Linked DNA regions of Crateriforma conspicua. Each later gene encodes a partner of the first gene's protein in a complex. Links are inferred from orthologs where the notes say so. Each region holds a gene or a part of one and is shown on either strand. Other genes may lie near its edges.

What was found.
Region 2: the proteins of fliG (region 1) and fliM are in contact, whole or in part, in a crystal structure (PDB 4QRM), measured with the Thermotoga maritima proteins. The link is inferred for Crateriforma conspicua from one-to-one orthologs. Residues at the interface, in WP_004082903.1 of Thermotoga maritima: Phe122, Ser125, Glu126, His127, Pro128, Gln129, Thr130, Val133, Glu157, Arg161, Leu164, Leu165, Arg167, Ser169, Glu171, Val172, Glu175, Ile176, Asn179, Lys182; in WP_004081085.1 of Thermotoga maritima: Tyr124, Leu127, Asp128, Ile130, Met131, Gly132, Gly133, Pro134, Glu136, Pro139, Arg141, Thr144, Glu145, Ile146, Glu147, Ser149, Ile150, Lys153.

Annotation. Positions count from the first base shown.
Region 1 is NZ_CP036319.1:4,782,773-4,792,535, forward strand. Bases 3,918-6,713 are described here. They hold fliG (flagellar motor switch protein FliG), read left to right. Parts: upstream 3,918-4,706; coding sequence 4,707-5,720; downstream 5,721-6,713. Other genes in these bases: Mal65_RS17420 (triphosphoribosyl-dephospho-CoA synthase), read left to right, coding at 3,918-3,953; Mal65_RS17425 (6-pyruvoyl trahydropterin synthase family protein), read left to right, coding at 3,950-4,474; Mal65_RS17435 (glycosyltransferase family 4 protein), read right to left, coding at 5,788-6,713. Also shown: Mal65_RS17400 (ClpP family protease), read right to left, coding at 1-352; rnpA (ribonuclease P protein component), read right to left, coding at 547-966; Mal65_RS17410 (DnaJ C-terminal domain-containing protein), read right to left, coding at 1,054-2,031; Mal65_RS17415 (alpha/beta fold hydrolase), read left to right, coding at 2,131-3,039; more of Mal65_RS17420, read left to right, coding at 3,036-3,917; more of Mal65_RS17435, read right to left, coding at 6,714-7,413; Mal65_RS17440 (hypothetical protein), read left to right, coding at 8,136-8,981; Mal65_RS17445 (polysaccharide biosynthesis/export family protein), read left to right, coding at 9,012-9,763. UniProt on the Bacillus subtilis protein: One of the proteins that forms a switch complex that is proposed to be located at the base of the basal body.
Region 2 is NZ_CP036319.1:1,343,394-1,353,343, reverse strand. The notes cover bases 4,415-7,397. They hold fliM (flagellar motor switch protein FliM), read left to right. Parts: upstream 4,415-5,342; coding sequence 5,343-6,452; downstream 6,453-7,397. Other genes in these bases: Mal65_RS04900 (glycoside hydrolase family 2 protein), read right to left, coding at 6,503-7,397; Mal65_RS04910 (glutamate-5-semialdehyde dehydrogenase), read left to right, coding at 4,415-5,106. Also shown: Mal65_RS04930 (family 16 glycosylhydrolase), read left to right, coding at 1-787; Mal65_RS04925 (alpha-L-fucosidase), read left to right, coding at 883-2,364; Mal65_RS04920 (LysR substrate-binding domain-containing protein), read right to left, coding at 2,406-3,290; Mal65_RS04915 (DUF167 domain-containing protein), read left to right, coding at 3,388-3,687; more of Mal65_RS04910, read left to right, coding at 3,784-4,414; more of Mal65_RS04900, read right to left, coding at 7,398-8,935; Mal65_RS04895 (PAS domain S-box protein), read left to right, coding at 9,122-9,950. UniProt on the Bacillus subtilis protein: One of the proteins that forms a switch complex that is proposed to be located at the base of the basal body.

The DNA.
Region 1 (9,763 bases):
CGGCACAAAGCACGACCGATGCACCGCTGCAGGCTTCGCCGACGCAGTAGGTTGCCACCGGGCAAGACAGCATTTGCATCGTGTCATAAATCGCCAGCGTGGCGGTGACACTGCCGCCGGGACTGTTGATGTAAAAGTGGATGTCCTTGCGGCGATTTTCGCTTTGCAAATACAACAGCTTCATCACCAGTTCGTTGGCGTTGCCGGTATGAATCTCACCCTGCAAAAACAGGATGCGGTTTTCCAGCAGCAAATCGCCCAACGTCATTTGACGCTGGCGCTGGTAGTTCTGATAGGAATATCCGCCGGCCATTTGCGGCGGCAAAATGTCAGAAGCCGATGAAAATTCCATTCAACTCACTCTGTCGGTGATGGGGGTCGCGGGATAAGGACGACGTCGGTCGCCAGGTTGGTTTGTTTGGACCGTTCGCGGCAGGCATCGGGACCATTGCGTTAGTTTCGACATTGTCATCGATACGGCAAGTGGTTGGCCACCCGTCAATCGGTACGCTGCGAAGGTTGTGGCTGTCGTGAAACACGCACGAATCAGGCCGTGGCTTGGCGATACCGTTTGACCGCGCGTCGCGATAAACGTGGCAGCGATCGCCGAATGGCCGGATACGTTGCCGATGCACCTTTCTTGGGCCGAACGACGTACTGCCAACCGTCGTGAAACTCGCCGGGCTGGGTTCGAAAAGATTCTCGTATCCAACGTTTCCATCGATTGCGAACTACCGCATTGCCCACCTTTTTCGGAATGGTGATGCCCAGCTGGGCTTTCGCATCCGCCGGCAATTCACGGTGCCGGGGCCGAATCGGGCTTGCAAACATCACCAACACATCGTCGGCAACGCAGACCCCCGTCCGCATCAATCGGGTGAACTCTTGCGGGCGACGGACACGACGCGACTTGGGAAATGACAAACCGCCGTCGGGAATCTTTGTTTCGGCTGGTGTTGGGTTCAAAGGACGCGTCCCGGCAAATCGAAAACGGAAAATGACGTCACTTGCACACCGTGGTGCGGTTTCGGCACACCATGCATGCGATCACCGTCAAAACTGCAAATCGTCACGATCTGGTGGCGGGTTACGTTCGGCAAAGGATGCGATCAACTGTTTGGATTCTTCGTCGATCTGGTCCGGTAGCTGAATCTGCAGTTCGACCAACAGATCACCCGGGGATGCCCCGGCTTTGGTAACCCCGCGGCCTTTGATCCGCAGCCGTTTTCCGCTGCTGGTTCCCGGCGGGACCGACAGTGTGACCGTACCTTGCGGTGTGGGCACGTCGACTTTGCCGCCCAAGACCGCTTCGCCAATCGAGACGGGCAATCGCAGTTCCAGGTTCTGGCCGTTCCGCTTGAAATGAGGATGCGGCGATACTTTGATCAGCAGAATCAAATCACCGGACTCGCCTCCACTAGTCGAAGCGTGGCCTTGCTGTCTCAGGCGAATCTTTGACCCCGTTTCGACGCCAGCGGGAATGGTGACCGACAACTTTTCCTGTTTGCCACCGCGGTGCAGATAGAACTCCGTCTTTCCGCCCGTGACGGCCATCGAAAAAGGTATCTCCAGCTCGTGCCGCAAATTGGATCCGCGTCGCGGCGGCGCAGCGGCAGCCCGGCCACGTCCCGGACGACCTCGCGTCGGGCCCGCACCACCGCCCATCAGCTGTTCGAAGAAATCGGTAAACCCGCCTTCGAACGGATTGCCTCCGGCCTTTGCCGCGCCGGCACCGCCGAAAATCTGCTCCAAATCCAATCCGTCAAACGAAGCTCCGCCGGCACCCGGTTGCCAACCGCCGGTGCGGATTTTTTCGAAGTCGGCGCCGTAACGATCGTATGCGGCGCGCTTTTCTTCGTCGCTGAGAACTTCGTACGCTTCCTGAACGCGTTTAAACTTCTCCCGTGCCGCGTCACTGTCTTTGTTGACGTCGGGATGGTACTTGCGCGCGAGCTTGCGGTACGCCTTTTGAATTTCGTCCTTGTCGGCGGTTCGACCGACGCCAAGGGTTTCATACAGATCTTCGGCCACTTCAATCCTGGGGTTTCCGAATCGACTTTCGTCGTGTCAGATTGACACAACGACACGGATTCCACCAGCGGTAGCAAATCGCGATCCGAAACGAGTGAAATGGACATGATCGCCCAGGACCTGCTGGCATACGAATCAAAATCTTTGACGGTCGACGGCCTGTCCGGATCGACCTGGACGATGCGTTATCTGGACGAAGGCCCGACGTCGAACACACCGTCCGATTCCGGTCCCATCCTGTGCGTCCATGGGAACCCGACCTGGAGTTTCTATTTTCGTCGCGTCGTCCAGCGGTTCAGCCCCGCCCGTCGCGTTGTGGCGGTGGATCACCTGGGGTGTGGGCGCAGCGACAAACCGTCGAAGTCTGAATTCGACTATTGCCTGGCATCCCACCGCGACAATTTGGTCCGGTTGATCGATCAGCTGGACTTAAGCCAGACAACGCTGTTGGCCCACGATTGGGGCGGTGCAATCGGCTTGGCCGCGCTGTGCGAACGTCGCGACCGATTCAAGAGGATTGTGTTGCTGAACACGGGCGCTTTCCCGCCGCCCTATCTGCCGCTGCGGATCGCCGCCTGTCGCTGGCCATGGGTCGGGCCGCTGGGCGTGCGTGGATTCAATGCGTTCGCTCGAGCCGCACAGACGATGACCGTTTCGCGGCAGCCGCTGCCGGCGGACGTCCGCCGCGGCATGATCGCACCCTACGACAGCTGGGCAAACCGTGTCGCGATCGACGCCTTTGTCCAAGACATTCCGATGCATCGGTCGCACCGGACGTTTCCGGTGTTACAAAAGCTTGAATCGGAGCTCCCTTCGCTTGCCGGACTACCAATCTTGTTGGTCTGGGGGATGAAAGATTGGTGCTTTCGCCCCGAATGCTTGGAGCGTTTCCAAGGGCATTGGCCCGATGCCAGGGTCGTGCCGATCGACGATGCGGGGCACTATGTGTTGGAAGACGCTCCGACCGAAACACTGAATGCGATCGACGAATTTCTGCAATCGACGTGAATGAAAACAGCCCCCTGAGTGCTTTCGCGCCGATGATCCGGACGGTGGGCGATGCAATCCGCTGGGCCTGTGTCCTTGAGGCGACGGCCCCAAAACCTGGCAACGTGCATCCCGGCCGCGAATTCGATGACCTGTCGTTCGCCCACTTTGCCCAGGCAGCAGAAATCGCCGCGGTCCAACTGAGTCGCACCGACCTGGGTTGGGGCCAACGAATTGAATCGACCGTGGTGCAGACGCGACGGACAACCGGCACGAATGTGAATCTGGGGATCGCTTTGTTGATCGCACCGTTGGTGGAAGCGGTAACGCAAACCGATTATTCCGCGTCAGCAGACGCCACATCACCGTGGTGGCGCTTTGATTCTGTGGAAAGTGTGCTGTCGTCAATCAGCGTCCGACAGAGCAGGGCGGTCTTTCGTGCGATTGCCCACGCAATGGCCGGCGGCATGAACCCGAGTGACGAATCAGACGACTTGGAAATGGACGTCCACGACGACCGTGCGAATCACGATGATTTGATGGCCGCAATGCGTCTGGCTTCCGATCGTGATGCGATTGCCCGGGAATACGCCAGTGGATTCGACAGTCTGCTTCACCAAATGACACCGCTATTGAAGCAGTGCATCGATGAAACGGGTGGCACGATCCAAGGAATCTGCTTGGCGCAGCATCGATGGCTGCAAGAAAACACCGACTCGCTGATCGCCCGGAAATGCGGTTCGGACGTCGCATCGAAAGTCCGGCAATGGTTCCGCGAAGCCGATTTTGAAAACCCGTCGTCGATCCGGACATTGGACGAACGTCTAAGATCAGATGGAAACCGATTGAATCCGGGTACCACCGCCGACCTTCTGGCGGCAGCACTGTTTGTCCTTCTGTGTCCCACTCCATTGCAATCCGAAAGACCAGCGTGACACATCCCACCGAACAACCTGTGTTCCGAGTCGACGTCAGCAAAGAACAATTTGTTTTTTCGGCGGCGCATTTCATCACCTTCGCCGGCGACATTTGTGAAAGAATCCACGGCCACAACTATGGCGTCCGCGTGTCGGTCGAAGGCCCATTGGACGAAAACCGCTACGTCGTCGACTTTATCGCGTTGCGTGATGCCGTTCTTGCGGAAACGGGACGTCTGGACCATCACGTCTTGTTACCCGACCGACATGCCCAGATTCGGGTGTCGAAGGATGAAAAGGAAACCACGGCAACATTCCAAGACCGTCGCTGGGTTTTTCCAAACGAAGACTGTGTCCATTTGCCCGTGACGAACACCACGGCCGAAGAGTTGGCCGAGTACATCGGTCGGCGGGTGATCGAGCGCACGTTCGATCAGTTTGGTGATCACTTGTCGTGGATCGAAGTTGCCGTGGATGAGAACCAGGGCCAGTGGGGTGTCTGTCGTCTGCCCTGGAAACGACCGTCTGCTTCAGCATAGACGGTTTCGGTTCGGGACCAGCGACGACCGTCACGGTTTGCCTTTTCGGAAAGGTCCAAATCACTCCTACAGACTCTAGCTCCGTCGAATCCGGCAAATGCGTCGCGCCGTCGCCGGATCGATCGCGGAAACGTCGATAAGCCGAAAGACGCCAGGATGGCGAAGCAGCTTCAATCGAAAATGCGTCAATCGGCAAGTCCGGGCTGACGCAAACGCGAAGGGATTCCTTAGGGTGCAGACGGTCAATACGGATAACGACGGGCTTCGCAAAGCAGCCATCCTGTTGATGAGCTTGCCGACCAAGAGTGCTGCTCGGATCATGCAGCAATTGCCGCCGCGACTGATCGAACAGATCAGCATCCGCATTGCGCAAACCGAATCCGTCGGTGGCGACGACCAAGAAATCGTGATCGCGGAATTCCTGACGAGTAAAGCCAGTTCGATTTATGCCAGCCCCGGCGGACTGGAGCGAGCAAAGGAACTGATCAAGGAGGCGTTGGGACGCGACGCATCCGAACTGATCGGCAATTTGCAGCAAACGATCGAATCGATGCCTTTTGCGTTCGTCAAAAAGGTGGATTCGCAGACGCTGATGCAATTCATTGGCGAAGAACACCCGCAAACCATCGCGTTGCTGTTAAGCCACGTGCCCGCCTCATACGCCGCGGAAGTCTTGGGTGGCCTGGATTCCGAGAAACAACTGGATGTGATTCGCCGAGTGGCTTCCATCGGCCGCACCAGTCCCGATGCCATCGAGGAATTGGAATACGGTCTAGAACAACGGCTTTCCAGCATGGTGAATCAGAGCCACACGTCCGCAGGGGGCGTCGAAAGCGTCGCCGAAATCCTGAACGTTTGCGAACGATCCGTTGAACGGATGATCATGGAGTCCCTCGGTCGCGACGAACCGGAACTTTCCGATGACATTCGCCGCCTGATGTTCGTTTTCGAAGACATCGCCAAGTTGGGCGATCGCGATATTCAGGCGTTGCTGAAGAATGTCGAAACGGCTCAGTGGGCGATGGCTTTGAAGGGCGCCAGCGAAACGCTCCAGGAAAAGGTCATGAAGAACATGAGTTCACGTGCGGCCGAAAACCTGAAAGACGAGATGGGATTTCTGGGCAGCGTCCGCGTCAGCGAAGTGGAATCCGTGCAGCAAAAGATCGTCGACATCGTACGGCACCTCGAAGATACCGGCGAAATCTCTCGTCCCACTGGCGAAAACGAAGAAGAATACGTCAACTGATCGACGGTTCATGGAACAGCCGATCTCGCGGTCAACGTTCGGGCCGTCACCCAACCACGGATGCGTGCTAAGACGACGATACCGCGTGGGATTCGGAATCCACTGGAGGCTGTTCGGCAGTTTCGCCGGACAGGGAAGCCACAGTATCGGAAGTCTCGGTTTCAGGACGGCCAACTGTAGCGACCGCTGCGCCCTTGCCCTTCAGTTGGCGGCGTTCCAAGTCCAGCATGATCTTGGTGATCGGCGCCTTGCTCTCGTCCAATTTGGTCAGGAAATCTTCCAGGTTTTGGTAAATCGCCGTGCTCTTGCCCAAAGCGACCAGCTCTAATTTGCCAACTGAAATGTCGACCATTTCGTCGCCGTTTTGACGTTCCGCGAACAATGGAACTTCCATCACCATTTGCTGGGCACGCTCCGGAAGCCGCACACTTTGCCACGTTGCGTGATAACTCTCGTGAAGCCAAGGCATGGAGATATTGACCTTCATCTTGGCCAGATCGTGTTTCTTCGCGAATTCGACCAAGGGTTCCCACACCAGTTCCCATGGTGCGTCCCCCTGAAGCTGCAGTCGACGATGCTGCTTTGACTGCTCGCAACGTTCAGGGTGCATGAAAAACGATTCGATGAAGTGGGCGGCGCGATTAAAGATCAAGCGGGCTTCGCTATGTCCGAACGAGCGTGTCTGGATCAGAACAGCGATGACCAGAATGACGCCGAACATCGCCCACCACGGTTCGCTGTAGACTTCGCCCAATACCGCGACCACCGTCGTGACCAGACAGGCCAGACCAACCACGATCAATAGCCCGTGCGGTCCGTATTTCAATTGCAGCAGGTGGTGCATGTGACCGCGATCCGTTGCGTAGATGCTGCGTCCCGTCAAACGACGCCGCACAATGGCTGCCGAGGAATCAAACAGCGGAATCGCAAGAATCGCCATAGGTGCCGACGCGAGAACGGTAGATTCCTTCAAGTTGGACCAGATTGCCAAGGTTCCCACGAATAGGCCGATCATCATGCTGCCCGCATCACCAAGATAAATACTGGCGGGGGGTTTGTTGTAAACCAGGAAACCGAGCAAGGCGCCGGCGAGTGCAAATCCGACCACACCGGAAAGCGGCGAAGCCCCGACGAACCCCAATATGCCAAGTCCAATGGCGATGATCATTCCGACCGTGCTGGCCATCCCGTCGGCGCCGTCGATCAAGTTCAGCGCGTTGACCGCCAACAGCAACCAAAGCATGGTGACGGGAATGCTAAATACCCCCAGGCTGATCTCGTATCCGAACAAGCCGATCTGGTGAATCTGAGTTCCCGCACCGATCATCAAACCGATGATCACGATCTGCAGTAGCAACTTCTGTCGGCCACGCAACGACCACACGTCGTCAACCAGCCCGACAACCAGGATGGCGAGGGCGGCGCCAAAAAGCACGTACCAGCGCATCTGAATCGTCCCCAGCACGTGGTATCCAAGGGTTCGATCCAGAACCAGGGACAACGCAAAGGTGGTCGCCACTGAGAGAAAAACGGCGACTCCACCGGCCAAAGCGACCGGCTTCTCGTGCACCTTTCGCTCTGCATCAGGACGATCCACCAACCCGACCGTCCGCGCAAATGCTCGGACAATTCGAACCAATAACAGCGAACAAGCGAGGGAAAGGATGAACGAAATCGCAATCATCCATTGCATGGTGTGTTCCGCCGTGAAGAAATCAGAGTGGGAGTAGCATGTTGAGCAGGCGTCTGATCGTCGGTGTCCGAAAGCTTTGCCCAAGTCCATCAGCCATTCGAAACCGGCGATCGACCATCAGTATAAAAGTCCCCTCCACCAAACGAACCCGTGCATCGATCAAATTCCTATAGATTTCATGCGGGAAACGCTAGTTTTTGACTGACTTGTGCAATCCGCCCAATCGATACGGTTCGCTGCGTCGCTAACGCGACACACTGGCGAAACCTGAAGACAGGTGGCATTCCGCACGCCCCACGAGTGCCCAAAAGACGCCCATCAGCCCCCACCAGCGGTCTGTCTTGATGCGTCGGACCCGGACATTCCCGACGTCTGTCGCGACAGTGCAGAGCATTCTCAACGGTTCAGCCCGCGTTTCCGTCACTTTTGGCTAATCCGCAACGGCGGTTACGACGATTTGTATCCCAGGAGGGGGTTCCTGTCGTTCCGGCAGTATCCCTTGCGTAGAGACAAATCGAATGCCGCCAGCAGCCAAGGGGGGCCCAATGGCGATTCGCAAAATGACGGTAACGACCGCGTCAGCGGAATCTGTTACCCATAGCGACACTTCATCAACAAGCAGCTCCCGGTCCGACAAGCCGGATTCGTCGCGTCGTCGACGTTTCCGACTGCTTGCCAGCGGTTGTCTGGGTCTGGCTTTGGTCGCTTCGACCGGCTGCACCATGTTCAACACGGCCACGCAGTCACTGTGTGACGAGGGCTGCCTGAACGACTTCATGATGTCCCATCATCACCGAGTCATGGCCGCCCGCGCTTGGCAACGTGAAAAGAAGTGCTTCGGAAACCACCGAAACCTGCGAGACATCAAACGCGGGTTCATGGACGCCTATAAAGACGTCGCCAAAGGTGGAACCGGATGCACGCCGACCGTCGCACCTCGTGAATACTGGGGATGGCGGTACCAGTCCGCTGACGGACACGTCGCGGTGAACTCATGGTTCCAAGGCTATCCGATCGGCGTGAAAGCGGCCGAACAGGACGGAATTGGAAATTACGCCAGCATCCAAATGGCGAACTTGCCGACCCGTCAAACGTCCACACCGGGAACGGTCAATACGATCGCGCAGAAGAATCCGGAACCACCGAAACCATCGGTTTCAGAAATGATCCCGGTGCCGGGTGGCTATATCAGCCAAAACGGCGACTTCTACGACAAGAACGGAAACCTGGCTGGAAAGGGCACGGTCGTCGACCGTGCCATCGGAGAGCCGGTTGAAAGCGCGGTGCAAGTTCCCGCCATCGTCGCGGCCGACGACCAACCGGTCGAAGTTGCACCCTTGAAAGCGGACGTAGCACCGACGCAAGCCCAGCCGCCGGCCGTTTCACTGAACTTGAGCGACCAGGTCGGTGCGACGCCGATCCAAGCCGACGCCTATCAGTTGGACGAACCCAGTCAAGAAGAAATTGATGCCGTTATCGACGACATCTTTGGCAAACCGCAGTCTCCAGCGTCCGACGACGCGGATGACACGAACACGTTCGAGTCGATTCCGTTCACCTTCGAGTGAGCTGATAGGCCTTAGCAAGAGAGTTCAAGGATGACTAAGACACTTTCAGCCGGCCGGCGGATCCATCGCTGCATCAGGACGCTGCGAACCGCCGCAACCGCGCTTGCCGCCGGCGTCGCCGTGACGGCAATCACCGGCTGCAGCACGTTGACTCAACCGATCAACGGGGTGCCCGCGAATCGCCTGCCTCCGGAATTTTTCCCGGAGCCTAAAAACGACTTGGTCCCGGTCGACATCTCATTGCTGTCACTGGAACCACCGCGTGAATACTTGCTGGACGGTGGGGATATTTTGGGCGTGTACATCGAAGGCGTCCTGCCTTTCAACCCGCCCAACGAGCCGCCGGAACCGCCGCCGGTGAACTTCCCGGAAGCCGACAACACGCTGCCGCCATCGATCGGTTATCCGATCGCCATCCAAGACGATGGTACGCTGGCGCTGCCGTTGATCGAGCCGTTGGATGTTTCCGGTCTGACCCTGGAACAAGTGCGTGACAAGATCCGCGACGCCTACATCGATGAAGAAATCTTGATCGAAGAAAAGGCTCGTCCGATCGTCACGCTGATCCAAAAGCGGACCTACAACATCATCGTCATCCGTGAAGACGGACTGGGTGATGGTCGTACGAGCCGAGGTCTGCAGTCACAAGACGTCGCATCGCAGTTCATCCGTGGCGGTAGCGACCGCAGCGGTAGCGGTTCGATGGTCAAGCTGAATGCGTACGAGAACGACATCTTGCATGCATTGGTCGAAACCGGCGGCCTGCCAGGCTTGAACGCCAA
Region 2 (9,950 bases), 3.4 Mb from region 1 along the record:
TAATGCGGAACCACCAACACCACCGGAAGGCTATCGATGGGTTCCCGATCCAAGGTTCACCGACGAATTCGACGGGGACCATTTGGACGCTGACAAGTGGTACGACCACCATCCGACGTGGAAAGGACGATCCCCGGCAAAATTCATGCCTTCGGCGGTATCGATCGTCGACGGCAAATTGCGGATTCGAAACAGTGTGCTGGACCAGCCAGATGGGCCATACACCATCGCCGGCGGCGCCGTTTGCTCCAAAAGCAATCAAGCACACTTCGGATACTACGAAGTACGCATGAAAGCTTCGAAAGTGTCGATGTCATCCACGTTTTGGTTTTCCAATCGTGGACGCAAAGTCGAAGATCGCTGGATCGCGCAAGAATTGGATGTCCAAGAAACCATCGGTGGTCCTAAGAAGCATCCGAATCGACCGTTCGGCATGTTTTCAAACACGCACGTTTGGATTCGCGAGAACGGCAAAAAGTATTCGAAGTCTCAGCCCGGACAAAGCGAATTCAAGGTATCAGCCGCCGACGAATTCCATACCTACGGCGTCTGGTGGGTCGATGCCAACACGGCACACTTTTATCACAATAATGAATTTCAATTCACACTTCACCCGGACACGTCGATCGTCAGCGAACCGTTCACCGACCCGATGCAGTTGAACATGGTCACCGAGACGTACAACTGGGAAACACCACCGACACCTGAAGAACTAAGCGACGACACGAAGAACGCGACCTATTACGACTGGGTTCATGGATTCCGATTGGAACCCATCCAACCATGATCAAGTGGCGCGGCGATCCCATCGTTTAACTTGGCGTCACCGCGGGAACGTTAACGGTATACTATTTTTTAACCTTCTATTCAGCGAAATAACCCATGAGACACTTTGCAATCGCTTTGATGGCGTTTGCCGCTGCGGCAAGCATTTCCAACCGACTGTCAGGCCAAGATTTCAAGCCCGACTGGCAATCGTTGGCCGCGCACGATGAGGCCCCGGAGTGGTTCAAGGATTCCAAGCTAGGAATCTATTTCCACTGGGGCGTGTACGCGGTTCCGGCCTATGGCAGTGAGTGGTATCCGCGGAACATGTTTTTGAAAGGACACCAAGTCAACAAACATCACGTGGATGTTTACGGCGATCCGGGAAAATACGGCTATCACCGCTTTGTCGACCAGTGGCAAACGCCTGAATTTGATGCCACCGAATGGGCCAAGCTGTTCAAAGCCACGGGGGCCCGTTTTGCCGGACCGGTGGCCGAACACCACGATGGGTTTTCGCTGTGGGACAGCCAGGCGACGCCCTGGAACTCGGTGGACAAAGGCCCCAAACGCGATCTATTGGGTGAATTGACCGAAGCGATCCGTGCCGAAGGCATGAAAACCATCGCCACGTTCCATCACGCTCGGAATTTCTATGGCCACTTTGAGGGAATGGTCAAAGACTATCCATCGGCCAATGAGAACGAGGAAACCGCGATCTTGTACGCCCAAATGCCGGCGGAGCAGTTCCATCAAATGTGGTTGGACAAATTGGCCGAAGTGATCGACCAATATCAACCCGACATCATTTGGTTTGACAGTTGGCTGGACCGGATCCCCGAGTCCTATCGCCAGGAGTTCGCCGCCTATTATTTGAACGCGGCAAAGAAGTGGGATCGCGACGTGGTGATCGTTCGCAAACAGGAGGATTTGCCGTTGGACATGAGCGTGCTGGACCACGAAAAGTCTCGTGAACCACGCGCGGCGGAAAAGGTTTGGATGACCGACGACACGATCAGCACGGGCAGTTGGTGTTATACCGATTCACTGAAAATCAAACCCACGCACAAGGTGGTTCATGCTCTGGTCGACACGGTGGCCAAAAATGGAATCGTCCTGTTGAACATTTCACCGATGGCCAACGGCCGGATCCCCGACGACCAACGCCAGGTGTTGGCCGAACTGGGCGAATGGATGAACGTCAACGGCGAAGCCATCTATGCGACGCGCCCTTGGAAGGCTTACGGCGAAGGGCCGACGGTGGAACCCGAAGGCGGATTCAAGAAACACGGCGAATTTTTGAAGCTTGAATATTCCGCCGCCGACGTCCGGTATACACAAAGCAAAGACGGCACCACCGTTTATGCGATCACGCTGGGGTGGCCCAAATCCGCGATCCAGCTGCAATCGGTCCGTGTCCAATCGGCGGATGACCAAGCCACGGTACAACTGCTGGGCCATGACGGCACGCTGGCTTACGAAGTGGACGACCAAGGTCAGCTGACCATCCAGATGCCGGCAATCGCCGCTGACGATCTGCCCTGTGATTGCGCGTACAGTTTCAAGCTGACCGGCTTTGAATTGGACGCCGCGAAATAGGGTCCTTCTTCCCGGCGTCTTACTGCGGTGGCGGTGGTGAATCATCCACCCGCCACCGCGCCGACGTGATGGATCACGGCGTCGGCGAATTCGCTGGTCGCACGAATCGACGCCTCCTCACTAGCTTGCAACAGGCAAACGCTGCGTCGGATCATCGGACTTTCGATTCGAATTCCCGACAGGTCGGTTCCGGTCATCGCCAGTTCAGGCAAGATCGTCGGTGGTCCTCCGGCGTTGGTCACTGCCAGACACCCGGCTACCGATGTCATTTCCACGGCCACTTGTAATTCGACATCATTCTGTGCAAAGGCCGCGTCGATCATGCGACGCGTGCAGAAGTCTTTGGTCATCAAGCACAGCGGTTCTCCCGCCATCTGGTCCAAACGGATTCGTCGGCGATTGGCCCACAGGTGCTCGGCCGGAACGATCAGGACGAACCGCTCGCCGAACAACCATCGGCAGTGCAATTGCCGTCGCGTCGGTTCGAACGAAATCCCCAGATCCAGGCTGCCATCGACCAGTCCGTTTTCCACGTCGTCCGCGGACAATTCGTGGACGACTAACTGGACACCGGGGTTTTGGCTTTTGAACTCCGCAACAACCGGCGGAATCAAGTACGCACCCACGGTTTGAACCACTCCCACTCGGATCCGCCCACGCAACATTTGATCGAACTCATCGATCGCAGCCTGGCCTTCGTCCAACACGTTGATCGCACGCTGGGCGTATTCACCGAACAGCACGCCGGCTTGAGTCAGCCGAATGCCCCGTCCGGCGCGTTCGAACAGCGAACACCCCAGTTCTTTTTCCAGATCCTTCATCTGCTGTGACAGTGTCGGCTGAGACACCAGCAGTTCTTCGGCAGCGATGCGAAAACTGGTGTGGTTGGAAATCGCCAGAAAGTAACGCAGGTGTCGCAGTTCCATTTACACTTTGCCACAGACCGATAGGATAGAGCGATCAGACCGTCGGCAATCATAACCGAAGCCGACCGACGTCACGATCCGCATTGCGTCCACCGTCATGATCCCGATCGAACACCGCGACGATGAACTGCGATTCGACGTTCGCGTCACACCCAAAGCCAAGCGGGCCAAAATCGGGGGCCGCCACGCCGACGCACTTCGGGTGGCCGTCACATCGCCGCCGGAAGACGGGAAAGCCAACGCGGCGGTCATTCAGGGATTGGCCAAATTTTTCAAAATCGCCAAATCGAACATTTCCATCTGCAGCGGTCAGGCCAGTCGGTGCAAACGAATCGCCGTGCGATCGATGACCGAAACAGAACTTCGGGACCGTCTGCGGGACGTCATTGACGCCTGATCCGCTCAATTGGGCCCGTCAGACTCAGACGCTTTTTCCGTGAATCAATCCGATCCCGCCGCCTTGCGTTGACCCTTTCGCGGTTCACACTGACAATTGTCACGACGTTCAACCGCCGACCGCCCCACATTCGAACGACCGTCCATGTCGACCACCACTGAAATTGATCTTGCCGGATACTGTGCCGAAACCGCCCAGAAAGCCAAAGCTGCGTCGTACGAACTTGCCAACATCGATACGGAATTGAAGAACCGTTGGCTCTTCGATTCGGCCGATCGCCTGGTCGCGGATTTGGACACGATTCTGCAGGCCAACGCCAAAGATGTGGCCGCGGCCCCCGATTACAACTTGAGCGACGCTGCGGTGGATCGGCTGCGTCTGGACAAGAATCGCGTCGATGGCATCGCACAAGCCCTTCGCGAAATCGCTGCGTTGTCGGACCCGATCGGCGAAGTCATCGACGGGTTCACGCGTCCCGGCGGATTACGGATCGTTAAACGACGCGTCCCGCTGGGCGTGGTCTTTTTCATCTACGAAAGCCGGCCGAATGTGACCGCCGATGCCGCAGCGATTTGTGTCAAAAGCGGAAACGCCGTCATCCTTCGCGGCGGTAAAGAAGCCATCCACAGCAGCCGTGCCATCGTCGAATTGCTGCAACAGTCGGCACGGGAAATCGGATTGCCCGGGGATGCTGTCCAGCTGGTCCAAACGACGGATCGGCAAGCCGTGGGCCAGTTTCTTTCGATGTCCGATTGCATCGATGTGGCGATTCCCCGCGGCGGCGAAGGCTTGATCCGCCGTGTCACCAGCGAAGCGACGATGCCGGTGATCAAACACTTTGACGGCAATTGCCACGTCTATGTCGACCGCAATGCCGACGTTCCGATGGCGGTGAACATCATCGAAAACGCCAAATGCCAGCGAATGGGTGTTTGCAACGCCTGCGAATCCTTGTTGATCCACGCGGACATCGCGACGACGGTTCTGCCGGCGATCGCCGAACGATTGTCGTCATACCCGATTGAAATGCGGTGCGACGATCGCGCGGCGAAATTGGTCCCTGGTTCGTTGGAAGCCCAAGAATCCGACTGGTCGGCGGAATACCTGGGGCCGATCATCAGCGTCCGCGTTGTCGATTCGCTGGACGAAGCAGTCGGGCTGATCAATCGATATGGGTCCCATCACACCGACGCCATCGTGACCGACAATGTGCGGGCCGCCGAACAATTCACCAGCGGCGTCGACAGTTCAGCGGTCATGGTGAACGCCAGTACGCGATTCAACGACGGTGGAATGTTCGGACTGGGTGCCGAAATCGGTATTTCGACCGACAAGTTTCACGCTCGTGGACCGTGCGGGCTGCGTGAATTGACGACGTACAAGTACATCGTCCAGGGCGACGGTAATATCCGCACCTGATTGGTACCGACGGGCCGCATCGACGATCTCAACCTGAAGGGATTCTCTGCACGCCGGACGGTGCTAGATGGCGTGTTTCACGGCGTTCCCGAGCTTGCCGACGGCTCGTTTGCCGATCGCGATGACGGGCAATTCTGGACTCGCATCGCCGGACCGACATCGCGTATTCTTTGCGGGTGCTGTGGACACGCCTGTCGAATCCGCGGTCCCGCAAACCAGGACGGTATTTCGCTGCCATGTCGGACGAATCACTTAGCCAGAATCAGGTCGAAAGTCTGCTCCGCGCCATGGAGGGCATGGGTGACGACGACGGTCCACCCGAAGCCCCCAAGTTCACCGACGAAGGTCCGCCCGAACCGGTATCCGCCGGGGTTCGTACCGCGTCGGCCCGGCAACCCAGCGGCGCTCCGTATCACCACGGCGTCGGTGATGCCAGAGTCATGGCGTATGACTTCAAACGTCCCGAACGGGTCGGCAAAGAACAGATGCGGGCGATGCAATCGCTGCATGAAGTCATCGCGCGGAACTTCGGCGCGTCGGTCAGCGGCATGCTGCGGACGATGATCGAAGTCAAACTGCTTAGCGTCGATCAACTGACCTACAGCGAGTTCGTCTTCAGCCTGGACAACCCCAGTTGCTTCAACGTCATCAGCACCGAACCGCTGGACGGCCACTGGATTCTGGACATCAATCCGGCACTGTCGTACACGATCATCGACCGAATGCTGGGCGGCGACCCGGTCCCCGGCGACGTCATTCGGCGACCGTTGACCGAGATCGAAACACGCTTGATGAATCGCGTCGTCAAGTTGTTCTTAAGTCACTTGAAAGATGCTTGGCAAAACATCATCGAATTGGACCTGTCGGTCGAAAGCACCGAAAGCAACCCACAACTGGTCCAGATCGTTCCGCCCAATGAAGTCGTAATCCTGGTTAGCTTTGAGATCGTGATCGGCAAAAATCGCGGGATGTTGAATCTTTGTATTCCTTTCAACACCGTCGAAAAATACAACTCGCAACTGTCACGCAACGGTTGGGTCGGCTACGGACGCGAAGCTCCGACCGAAGAATCGCGACGCCAAATCGAATACAACCTGGATGAAGCGCCCGTCAACGTGGTCGTCACGCTGGCACGATCCAAGATCAACACCAGTGATTTGCTGGCGTTGAACGTGGGTGATGTGATTGCCACCGAAAAGGAAGTCACGGATTCCCTGGAACTGTCCATCCAGGACGTGCACAAGTTCAACGTGCGTGCCGGGGCTTTCAAAGGCAAAAAAGCAGTCCGCATCGACACGGTGGCGGAAAAACCGCAGCGAAATGCTGGCGGTTCTCCGCCACGCTAGGCGACGCACGATTCGGTCCCTTTTCGACATCCCTGTCAGGTGCGACACGTCTACTTGGGGTCGTTCACCGAGGGCTCTTCGCGGGACACCGACAACAGGGCAAAGTCGACCAAGTTGCCTTCGTCTTCTTTGAACCGGGACACCTTCAACGCGATGACGTTCGTGCCGTCGATCAGTGCATCGAGTGCCTCCGGCGGCAACAACACCGTGCTGTAGGGGACATAACGGGCGCGGTCGCTGTTGGTGATGTTCATCATTGTTTTGCCGTTGATCGATAGTTCCCAACGACCGGTTCCCACAGTGTGGATGGCCAGCCGTTCGGGTTGCGTCGACAAATCAAACTCTCCGCGAATTCGCACCGGGCCATCATCGGCGGTACGTTGTGGCTTGAGGCTTTCGGCGCGGCGCATAGAAACCGATTTCCCCTGCGTCACGTCCACGTCGGCTGTCCGCCAACCAGGCGTCAGCTTGCCCGACCAATCCGTCCACGTCTTGGATGACAGGTCGATCAAAGAATCACTGTGGATCGGTTGGTACAGTTGCCGATGCATGCGTCGTAAATCATCAGCCGCGATCTTGCTGATTTCTCGGTCATAGGTCAGCCATCCATTGCACTCATGTTCGACGTCGGAGATTTGGGTATAGACCGCTGCGTTCAATCCGTGCGGCTTCATCAAACGCAAATTGGTCAACCAAGTCTGATAGCGTTGTTTCCAGGATTCTGGATTGGCGTAACCTTCGCGTCCCTTTTCGCCAGCCGGATTCACGACGGGGCGAAGCGTTTGATCGGCATGCCAGCGGTGGTCATCGACCAACACGTTGAAACCGCCACATTCACCACACAAAGTCGCGCGGTCGTCGAAATTCCATCCATGGGCCGGCGAGATGTTGAAGGAATAGTCGTGGTTGTCATAAAGATCACCGACCGGATGATCGGTCCAGCCACTGGCACAGGTCACCAAACGACTGGGATCCAGGTCCTCGGCCCACCGTGTCAGCCTTTCGGTGTCATATTGGCCCCAGCCTTCGTTGAACACCACCCACTGAATGATCGACGGGTGGTTGTACAGATGGCGGACCATTTCCACCTGTTCTTGTTCCCACTGTTGTCCGCTTTCGGCTGTGATCTTGGAATCAAACTTGCGTGTGCAAACGAAGTCCTGCCAGACCAACAGGCCTTTGCGATCGGCTTCGTAGTACCAAGCACGCGGATGCACCTTGATGTGCACTCGGACCATGTTGCATCCGATGTCTTTCAGATATTGCAGGTCATAACGCACCGCGTCCTCTGATGGTGGCGTCATCGCGCTTTCGGGCCAATAGCCTTGGTCAAGCGGACCGAACTGAAAGATCGGCTGGCCATTGAGATGAATACGTTGGTTCCCATCGCCGTCGACTTGGGTATCGACCGTTCGCAACGCGAAATAGCTTTCGACGGTATCGATCACCCGATCGTCGCGTCGCAATTGGATCGACAGGTCATGCAGATTCGGATCATCCGGTGACCACCACTGAAACTGGTCATCCAAATCGATTCGAATCGTCTGTCCCGGTCGTCCGTCGACCACATGCGCTGCATCACCGGCATTCAGACGAACCGTCATGTCGTTAGCGGCGTGATCCGTATCCACGCGGACATCAATGGCTTTCTGATGTGCGACCGGCGTGATTTTCAATTGAGCGATGGAAGCCGCCTTGGGCACCGGTTCCATCCAAACACTTTGCCAGATGCCGCTGTTGGGGTTGTACCGAAAGCCTTTTCTGGATTCCGGCAGGGCTTGCTTGCCGATCGTCTGGTCACCCATGTTGGTCGGGTCCCACGCGATGACGACGATCTGCTGTTGGTCCCTGTCATCCAATGCATCGGTGATGTCACAGGAAAACGGAACGTAGCCGCCACGGTGATCGGCAACTTTGGTCCCGTTGCACAGCACGATTGCGTGCCAGTCGACCGCTTCGAAGTGGACCAGGATTCGATCGTTTCGCCAATCGTCGGGAATGCGAATGGACCGACGATAGAACATCACCTGTTGCGGACGCACGCTGCGATTGATTCCCGACAGCTGAGTTTCAGGGCTGAAAGGAACCAAGATCTTTTTATCAAACGCACTGGGCAGATCGGGAAGTCCATCAGCCAGCGGATCTTGCCTGGCGTTTTCAATTCGGCCCCCGGTCCAACGCTGTGAATCGCCGCTAAGGTGAAAATCCCACAAACCGTTCAGCGATTGCCAACGGTCCCGCTTCATTCCCGGCCGCGGGTATTCACGCCACGCGTTGTCCGCGGTGACATTCCGCCCCCACCGGGTCATCAGATCAAACTGGTCCGGTTCGGCCGCTCGGTCCACGGGATTGGAAACTCGCGTCGGCTGCGCCGCGGACCAAGGATGGTGCACCAAGAAAAACAGGCCGACACAAAGGAGTGCGACGACGGGTCGCACCTGTGATGTGGCACAAAACAGGCCACTGATTCGAAGAAAACTCACGACGAAAAATCCGTATACCAAGGCGGGAATTTGGGGGTGGGGCGGTGCGATGGACGAGCCATCCGGCCGATCAACGGCGGATCGCGTCATCACACGACACATACGAACCGTGGGACCACAACTCGACACTGCGTCGATAAGACGCGTTGCCCCATGGTCGGTTTCGGTGATGGAAGGACCACCGCTTTGTCGTATGTTAAATGGATCATGAACGGTGTAGCGATTCAGGCCGATTCGATTCGTCAGGAAATCTTTGATCGATTTGGGACGATTCCAAGTTTCTTTGAGTTGTCATTCCCCACGCCCGAGTTGGCTTGGGACCTATGGCGTCAGGCTCAAGTCGCCTACTTGGATAATCCGCTGCCGTTTCGATTCAAGGAACGGCTGTTCGTCTATCTTTCGCGGTTTTGCAACAACCCGTACTGCCTGGGCAGGCACGTCGCAATGTTGCTGACACCGAATCCGGCGACCGTCGGCCCCAACGAAGGCCCCGGTGCCCACAGCGCGACCGACATCGCCGCACTGCTGGACGCGCCCGCCCCGAGTCGCCAGGAACTTCTCAGCCAGATGGACCGGCTGAACGACGTCGATCCGCCACTGGAACAATGGCCCAGCGATCACCCCGCGCTGGAACATTCGCTGTTCGTCTGCAGTGTGGCGACGTTTCTGCGCATTGGCGAAGCCGATCTTTGCTCGGCGGCGATCCGCAGTGCATTGGCGCCGGTTTGGTCCCAGCGTTTGGAACTGTTCCTGGCATTTGTTCGGCGAGCCCACGATTGGACCGAATCGCATCGTGAATTGAAACTGGAACCAGAAATCACCGCGCTGCTTTCTGCCCAACCCGCTTTGGCAAAATGGATGGATCGGTGGCGTCCCGGCGATGCGGTTCGGCTGAAGAACGAGTGGCACCAAGGCGTCACGGCCCCCGGCGATGCCATGGGTGGTTTCTTCGGCGAAATGGAACACGAGCTGACGCGGTGGCGAACGTTTCGCAATGGCAAGCAAGATGCCGCCA